DNA from 2 places in the Streptomyces sp. Z423-1 genome. Region 1 is predicted to be linked to the other one. Evidence: riboswitches for the same ligand, from Rfam matches in the RefSeq annotation. Region 1 holds a riboswitch; the other holds the start of a gene.

Region 1 (4,205 bases):
AGGGGCATTGGCGGCGGCGCTCGCCCTCCTGCTATGGGGCGCGGCGGCGCCCGCGTCAGCCGGAGGGCCGACCAGCGTGCTCCTGGTTTCACCGGAGAGCACGGAGACGGCCGCGCTGTACTACTCCGACAAGGAGTACGGCGAGCTCGAGCGGCTGCTCGGCGCACCGGGCCGGAGCACACGGGACAAGCCGCCCGAGGCGGGCCTGACGGCAGCCCGCCAGATCAACGTCACGTGGATGGTCCATGACGTGACGCCCTGGCGCCTCGACCGGGTCTACCCGGCCGACGACGGGCGGGATGTCTGGATACACACGGCGGCGAACCTGGACAGCACGACGAACGGCACCTGGCACCGCGCCGATCATCCGGCCCAGTTGCGCGCCCTGCTCAAGAAGCTGGGTCTGATGGGCAAGGCTTCGGCCGACGGAAACTCAGCGATCTTCCCACCGGCGTGGGAGGTATACGGGCCGGACGAGGGCGCGAAGGGCTCGTCCGGCACGGCGGCCGACGCCACGGGCACGGCGGCCGAGGCGTCCCGGGCCCAGTCGTCAGGGTCGGGCGACGGGACGGACTGGTGGTGGGCGCTTCCGGGCCTGGCGGCCGGGGCCGTGCTCGCGCTGGTTCTGCGCCCCTTCACCGCGCGACTGCCGTGGGGCCGCCTGCGGGGTGAGCCGGGGCCGAGGCAGGAACTGCGGGACGTATGAAGGTCGGCGAAACGGACGGGGAGGTCGCCGGACGCCGGCCCGGCCCGGTGATGGGTGATGCCGGGTGGGCGGTGGTGGGGCCGGCCGTCGGGCTCGCGGCCGGTGTCGGCGGCACCGTGCTGATACGCCGCGCGGCGGCCCGGCAGGGAGCCGGACCGCCGCGGGAGGAGCCACGCCAGGAGGTGATCGACCTGGATCTGCGCGGCCCGTGTGGCTTCGTCGTGGGCGTCAGCCCAGGTCGATCTCCGGGTACAGCGGGAAGCCGGTGACGAGGTCGGTGGCACGGCGGGAGATCTCGTCGGCGATCTTCGGGTCGAGGACGTGCTGCGCCTTGGACGGGGTGCCCTTGCTGGTGGTGCCGGGCTCGGTGGTGGTGAGGACGCGGTCGATGAGGGCGGCGACCTCGTCCATCTCGGCGGTGCCCAGGCCGCGGGTGGTCAGCGCGGGGGTGCCGATGCGGATGCCCGAGGTGTACCAGGCGCCGTTGGGGTCGGCCGGGATGGCGTTGCGGTTGGTGACGATGCCGGAGTCGAGGAGTGCGGCCTCGGCCTGGCGGCCGGTGAGGCCGTAGGAGGTGGCGACGTCGATCAGGTTGAGGTGGTTGTCGGTGCCGCCGGTCACCAGGGCAGCGCCGCGGCGCATCAGGCCCTCGGCGAGGGCGCGGGAGTTGTCGACGATGCGCTGGGCGTAGTCCTGGAAGGCGGGCTGACGGGCCTCGGCGAGGGCGACGGCCTTGGCGGCCATGACGTGCGGGAGCGGGCCGCCGAGGACCATCGGGCAGCCGCGGTCGACCTGGTCCTTGAGGGAGTCGTCGCACAGGACCATGCCGCCGCGCGGGCCGCGCAGCGACTTGTGGGTGGTGGTGGTGACGATCTGGGCGTGCGGGACCGGGTCGAAGTCGCCGGTGAGGACCTTGCCGGCGACGAGGCCGGCGAAGTGGGCCATGTCGACCATGAGCGTGGCGCCGACCTCGTCGGCGATCTCGCGCATGATCCGGAAGTTCACGAGACGGGGGTAGGCGGAGTAGCCGGCGACGATGATCAGCGGCTTGAACTCGCGGGCCGAGGTGCGCAGCGCCTCGTAGTCGATCAGGCCCGTGGCGGGGTCGGTGCCGTAGGAGCGCTGGTCGAACATCTTGCCGGAGATGTTCGGACGGAAACCGTGGGTGAGGTGGCCGCCGGCGTCCAGGGACATGCCGAGCATGCGCTGGTTGCCGAAGGCCCGGCGCAGCTCGGCCCAGTCGGCCTCGGAGAGGTCGTTGACCTGGCGGACGCCGGTCTTCTCCAGGAACGGGGCCTCGACGCGGTCGGCGAGGACGGCCCAGAAGGCGACGAGGTTGGCGTCGATGCCGGAGTGCGGCTGGACGTAGGCGTGGCGGGCGCCGAAGAGCTCGCGGGCGTGCTCGGCTGCAAGGGACTCGACGGTGTCGACGTTGCGGCAGCCGGCGTAGAAGCGGCGGCCGACGGTGCCCTCGGCGTACTTGTCGCTGAACCAGTTGCCCATCGCCAGGAGGGTGGCGGGGGAGGCGTAGTTCTCGGAGGCGATCAGCTTGAGCATCTCGCGCTGGTCGGCGACCTCCTGGCCGATGGCGTCGGCCACGCGCGGCTCGACGGCGCGGATCACGTCGAGGGCGGAGCGGAAGGCGGTGGATTCGGTGGAGAGGGGCTGCTCTGACATCTCGGCCTCCGGGCGGCGTGGCTTTCAGCGGTCACGGTTCACGGTTCGGCCCAGGCGCACGGCACTCGCTCACTACAGGCCGCTCCCCGATGGTCGGTCCCATCCCAGCGCGCCAGTCACGGCCCGGCGATCAGCCTACCGGGCGCGCCGGACGGTCCGGTTCCCCAGTCCACCATGCGAGCGACGATAAGAAAGGGGTCCAGCCTCATGTTCGGGAGTTGCCGTGACCGCTACGGAAAGCCTCATCGCCGAAGCCGAAGCGCACAGCGCGCACAACTATCACCCGCTGCCGGTGGTCGTCGCCTCGGCCGACGGGGCGTGGATGACGGATGTGGAGGGCCGACGCTATTTGGATCTGCTGGCCGGTTACTCGGCGCTCAACTTCGGGCACGGCAACCGGCGGTTGATCGAGGCGGCGAAGGCGCAGCTGGAGCGGGTGACGCTGACGTCGCGTGCCTTCCATCACGACCGGTTCGCGGCGTTCTGCACGCAGCTGGCGGAGCTGTGCGGGATGGAGATGGTGCTGCCGGCGAACACGGGCGCGGAGGCGGTGGAGGCCGCGGTGAAGACGGCCCGCAAGTGGGGGTACCGGGTCAAAGGCGTGCCCGCGGAGATGGCGAAGATCGTGGTGGCGTCGGGCAACTTCCACGGCCGTACGACGACGATCATCAGCTTCTCCACCGACCCGGAGGCGCGGGCGGACTTCGGCCCGTACACACCGGGCTTCGAGATCGTGCCGTACGGGGATCTGACGGCGATGCGGGCGGCGATGACCGAGAACACGGTCGCCGTGCTGCTGGAGCCGATCCAGGGCGAGTCGGGAGTGATCGTGCCGCCGGCCGGCTACCTGCCGGCGGTGCGGGAGCTGACCCGGGAGCGGAACGTGCTGTTCGTCGCGGACGAGATCCAGTCGGGGCTGGGGCGGACGGGGCGGACGTTCGCGTGCGAGCACGAGGGCGTGGTGCCGGACATGTATGTGCTGGGCAAGGCGCTGGGCGGGGGGATCGTGCCGGTGTCGGCGGTGGTGTCGTCGGCGGAGGTGCTCGGGGTGTTCCGGCCCGGGGAGCACGGGTCGACGTTCGGCGGGAATCCGCTGGCCTGCGCGGTGGCGCTGGAGGTGATCGCGATGCTGCGGTCGGGTGAGTACCAGGCGCGGGCGGCGGAGCTGGGTGAGCATCTGCACCGGGAGCTGGTGGCGCTGACCGGCACGGGGCGGGTGACGCAGGTGCGCGGGCGCGGGCTGTGGGCGGGGGTGGACATCCATCCGAGGTTCGGCACCGGGCGGGAGGTGTCCGAGAAGCTGATGGACCGGAGGGTGCTGGTGAAGGACACGCACGGTTCGACGATCCGGATCGCACCGCCGCTGGTCATCGGGAAGGAGGACCTGGACTGGGGGCTGGCCCAACTGCGCGGGGTGCTCGGTGTGCAGGGCTCTGTCCAGGACAGGTCCTAGAGGATCACGTGCGGCAGGAAGCGGGCGTACTCGTCCGTGATCAGGCCGGAGGACTCGCGGATGCCGAGGCCGGCCGACTCGTTCTCGACGACCCAGGCGCCGAGGACGACACGGTTGCCGTCGAAGGACGGCAGCGGCGCCAACTCCTGGTAGCAGCAGGGCTCGTCGCGTACGACGGGGGCGGCGTCCGGCTCGTGGACGGTCACGCCGGCGCCCTCACGGCCCAGGAGGGGCTTGGCGACGTACCCCTTCGTGGTCGCCAGGTCGCGTGGTCCGTCGAGGTGGGCGGGGAGCAGGTTGGGGTGGCCGGGGTAGAGCTCCCAGAGGATGGCCAGCAGGGCTTTGTTGCTGAGCAGCATCTTCCAGGCC
Region 2 (4,205 bases), 3.0 Mb from region 1:
GCGGCCGACGGCGAAACCCGGAGGTCGACTGTCAGTGCTGCCCCGTAGTCTCTGAACATCCCGAGTCTCTGAACATCCCGCCGGACTCGTGAAAGAGCGAAGGAGCAGCGTGAGCATCGCACAGACGGAGACCGCCCCGCCCCCGTGGCGCATGCTCCTGGGTTATGTACGACCCCACCGGTGGGCCCTGCTCGTGGGCGCTGTGCTCTCGCTGGTCACCGGGGCCACCGGGCTGCTGCTGCCGCTGGTGGCACGGGAGTTGATCGACGACCTGTCCCACGACCGGGCCATCACCGGCGCGTTGATCGCCATGTCGGGCCTGGTCGTGGCCAACGCCGCGGTCGGCGCGCTGGGCGCGTACGTGCTGCGGCGCACCGCGGAGTCGGTGGTGCTCGGCGCGCGGCGCACCCTGTCGTCGTATCTGCTCCGGCTGCGCATATCCGCGGTGGACCGCAGCGAGCCGGGCGACCTGATGGCCCGGATCACCTCGGACACCACGCTGTTGCGCGAGGTCACCACCGACTCCCTGGTCGGCCTCGGCACCGGCGGGCTCACGCTGGTCGCGACCGTGGTGATGATGGGCCTGGTCGACCCGGTGCTGCTCGGCGTCACCCTCGCCGTGGTCCTCGGCGCGGGCACGGTCCTCGGCGTCATCGTGCCGCGCATCAACAAGGCCAGCCGGCGGGCGCAGGACGCGGTCGGGGTGATGGGTGCCTCGCTGGAGCGGGTGCTGGGCGCGCTGCGCACGGTGAAGGCGTCCGGCGCCGAGCACCGCGAGGAGCAGACCCTGCACTCCGCGGCTCAGGAGTCGTGGCGGCAGAGCGTGCGCGCCGCCAAGTGGTCGGCGGCCGCGGGCAACACGGCCGGGCTGGCGATGCAGATCGCCTTCATCACGGTGCTCGCGGTCGGCGGCGCGCGGGTCGCGACCGGCGCCGTCGACGTCGGCACGCTGGTCGCCTTCCTGCTGTACGTCTTCTACCTGATGGCGCCGATCCAGCAGGTCGTCGGCGCGATCACCCAGTACCAGACGGGTGCCGCGGCCCTGGCCCGGATCCAGGAGGCGCTGCGGCTGCCCGCCGAACCCCCGGCGTCCGCCGCCCCGTTGCCGTTGGCCGAAGCGCGCCCGGCGGCGCTCACCTTCGAGGACGTCCGCTTCCGCTACGACGACGACCTGCCCTACGTCCACCACGGCGTGAGCTTCGAGGTGCCGGCGCAGGGCATGACGGCGTTCGTCGGCCCGTCCGGCGCGGGCAAGACGACCGTCTTCTCGCTCATCGAGCGGTTCTACGACCCCGAGTCGGGCGTGATCACGTTGGACGGGCGGGACCTCATGGAGTGGGAGTTGCCGCAGCTGCGCTCGGCGATCGGCTACGTCGAGCAGGACGCGCCGGTGCTGTCCGGATCGCTGCGCGACAACCTGCTGCTGGGCAATCCGGAGGCGGACGACGACGCCCTCACGCGGGTACTGAAGACGACCCGGCTGGACGGGCTGGTCGGGCGGCTGCCGAGCGGGCTCGACACGCTCGTCGGGCATCGCGGCACCAAGCTGTCGGGCGGCGAGCGTCAGCGGGTGGCGATAGCCCGCGCGCTGCTGCGCCGCCCGAGACTCCTGCTCCTCGACGAGGCCACCTCGCAGCTGGACGCGGTCAACGAGGCGGCGCTGCGCGACACCGTCGCCGACGTGGCCCGCACGACCACCGTGCTGGTCGTCGCGCACCGGCTGTCCACGGTGACGATGGCCGACCGGATCGTGGTGATGGACTCGGGCAAGGTCCGTGCGGTGGGCACGCACCGCGAACTCGTGACCGCAGACCCGCTGTACGCGGAGCTGGCGGCCACGCAGTTCCTCGCCACGGCGGGCTGACCCGTCAGGCGCGGCCACCTGCGCTTGCCGAGGCCGACCGGGCGGAGGAATCTCGTAGGAGAGGCCATCCCCGGCCCGCGTCCCCGTGGGCCGCGGCCCTCGAAGGAGGTCACGATGGGTACTGCGGCAAGTCCCGCCTTCGACGCCGAGACGTTGCGCCGGGGCATCGAAGGCAATCCGAACACCCTTCTGTCGCTCTACGCCGACGACGCCCAACTGCGCGTCGTGGACCACAACACACAGCCCAGCCACCCCCGGGTGCTGCACGGCCGTGACGAGATCAGCGCCATGCTCGACGACGTCTACAGCCGCGACATGACGCACAAGCTGGAGGACTGCGTCGTCCAGGGCGACCGGGCGGCCTACAGCGAGTCCTGCGAGTACTCGGACGGGGTCCGCGTCTTCGCCGAGTCGATGATCAGGCTGCGCGACGGCAAGATCACCGAGCAGACCCTGATCCAGGCGTGGGACGAGCAGTAACGCGGAAGCAGGAGAGCAGGTGCGGCACGGCCTCGGTTACGGTGGTCCGGGGCCGTGACTGGCGCTGAGGTGGAGTACCACCGGGGAGCGGTCCACGCAGAGTCGATGCCGCGCGCCTGGGCGATCCAGTAGATCGACCCAGGAGTGGATCATGTCTCAGGCCCGGCTCATGGAAGGCACCGCGCTCGCCCGGCGCGTCGTCGAGGACACCGCGCAGCGCGCCGCCGCTCTCACCGACCGCACCGGCACCACCCCGTGTCTGGCGACGGTGCTGGTGGGCGAGGACCCCGCGTCCGTCACCTACGTCCGTATGAAGCAGAACCGCTGCCGCAAGGCCGGTATCACCTCCCGGCATGTGGCGCTGCCCGCCGCCACGACCACCGAGGACCTCACCGGCACGCTCAGGGCCCTCTCCGCCGACCCCGAGGTGCACGGCATCCTGCTCCAGCACCCGGTCGGCGAGCACATCGACGAGCGGGCCGCGTTCGAGGCGATCGCGCCGGAGAAGGACGTCGACGGCGTCACCTTCGCGTCCTTCGCGACGATGAGCTTCGGGCTGCCGGGGTTCGTCTCGTGCACGCCCGGCGGGATCATGCGGCTGCTCGACGCGTACGACGTCGACCCGGCCGGCAAGCGGGCCGTGGTGGTCGGCCGCAGCGCGATCCTCGGCAAGCCCGCCGGCATGCTGCTGCTCGCCCGGGACGCCACGGTGACGTACTGCCACTCCCGCACCCAGGACCTGTCCTCGGCCGTCCGGGAGGCGGACATCGTGGTCGCCGCCGTCGGCCGTCCCCGCCTGATCCGGGGCCAGGACATCAAGCCCGGCGCCGTCGTGATCGACGCCGGTTACAACGCCGGGAACATCGGTGACGTCGACTTCGACTCGGCCGTGGAACGGGCCGCGCTGATCACCCCGGTGCCGGGCGGGGTCGGCCCGATGACGATCGCCACGCTGCTGGAACAGACGGTCGACGCGGCGGAACGGCAGCTGGGGGTGGCCTGAACTCGGCGCTCGGCCAAGGGAGTTCACCTCTCCCCCGGCCGCCATCCCGTAGGCCGCAGAATCCCCAGCAGTTGCCGCACCAGCTCGTCCACCACCTCGTCCAGCGTCGCCGGCACCCACCCCGCGCTCCAGTCGTGGATCAGGCCGTTGACGCTGCCGATGAAGGCCGTCGCGGCGAGGCGGTAGTCACGGCGGGCCGCCTCTCCCCGCTCGGCGGCAGCCTGTGCCTCCGTGCAGATCAGGTCGACCCAGCGGGCGCGGCGCGTGAGCCGCTGCTCCTCCATGCGCGGGCTGACGCCGACGATCTCGACGAAGGTGATGCGGATGCGGCGGGGGTCGGCGGTGACGTTCCCGGCGTACGCATGGAAGATCGCGGTGGCCCGCTCGGCGATCGGTGAGCCCTGTGTGGCGGCCGCCGCCGTCAGTACGGCTTCCTCGGCCCAGGCGTTGACCTGGAGATGGAGGGCGGCCAGCACATCCTCCAAGGTGCGGAACTCCTCGTAGAACTGCCGGGTGGACAGTCCCGCGGCCTCGCTGAGCGCGGCGACGGTCGTGGACCGGTAGCCCGGACTGTCGCCGAAGAGCTGGAGCGCCGCGTCCAGGAACCGCCCGTGCCGCTCGGCCTGCCGTTCCTCCGCCGACTTGCCGCCGTAACGCCCTGTCGGCGCCCTGAGCCTGCCCGCCAACATCCCTCCCGTTCCGAACCGTTGGCCAATTTTGTCGTGTACGCAGTCTTGTGGAGAAGGGCACCGGCTCCTTACTTTCCAGTAAGTCAAACTCTGAACGATCTCGTATTCAGATTCCGGAGTATTCAGATTCCAGAGGAAAGAGCCGTCATGCCTGCCATCAGCCCCAGGC

Evidence for each region. A riboswitch is a leader RNA that binds a small molecule or an ion and turns the genes downstream of it on or off. The one in region 1 is predicted to bind ZMP and ZTP.
Region 2: linked by a shared signal. The riboswitch ahead of HJD23_RS02185 (bifunctional 5,10-methylenetetrahydrofolate dehydrogenase/5,10-methenyltetrahydrofolate cyclohydrolase) and the one ahead of HJD23_RS15390 (glycine hydroxymethyltransferase) in region 1 are both predicted to bind ZMP and ZTP.

Annotation. Positions count from the first base shown of each region.
Region 1 is NZ_CP053109.1:3,432,328-3,436,532, forward strand. Features, by position in the region: gene HJD23_RS15385 (hypothetical protein) at 77-706, shown strand; gene HJD23_RS15390 (glycine hydroxymethyltransferase) at 935-2,383, opposite strand; ZMP/ZTP riboswitch at 2,425-2,513, opposite strand; gene rocD (ornithine--oxo-acid transaminase) at 2,607-3,836, shown strand; gene HJD23_RS15400 (glutathionylspermidine synthase family protein) at 3,833-4,205, opposite strand, start outside.
Region 2 is NZ_CP053109.1:461,986-466,190, forward strand. Features, by position in the region: gene HJD23_RS02170 (rhodanese-like domain-containing protein) at 1-1, shown strand, start outside; gene HJD23_RS02175 (ABC transporter ATP-binding protein) at 110-1,864, shown strand; gene HJD23_RS02180 (nuclear transport factor 2 family protein) at 1,979-2,344, shown strand; ZMP/ZTP riboswitch at 2,389-2,473, shown strand; gene HJD23_RS02185 (bifunctional 5,10-methylenetetrahydrofolate dehydrogenase/5,10-methenyltetrahydrofolate cyclohydrolase) at 2,496-3,347, shown strand; gene HJD23_RS02190 (TetR/AcrR family transcriptional regulator) at 3,371-4,033, opposite strand; gene HJD23_RS02195 (YncE family protein) at 4,184-4,205, shown strand, end outside.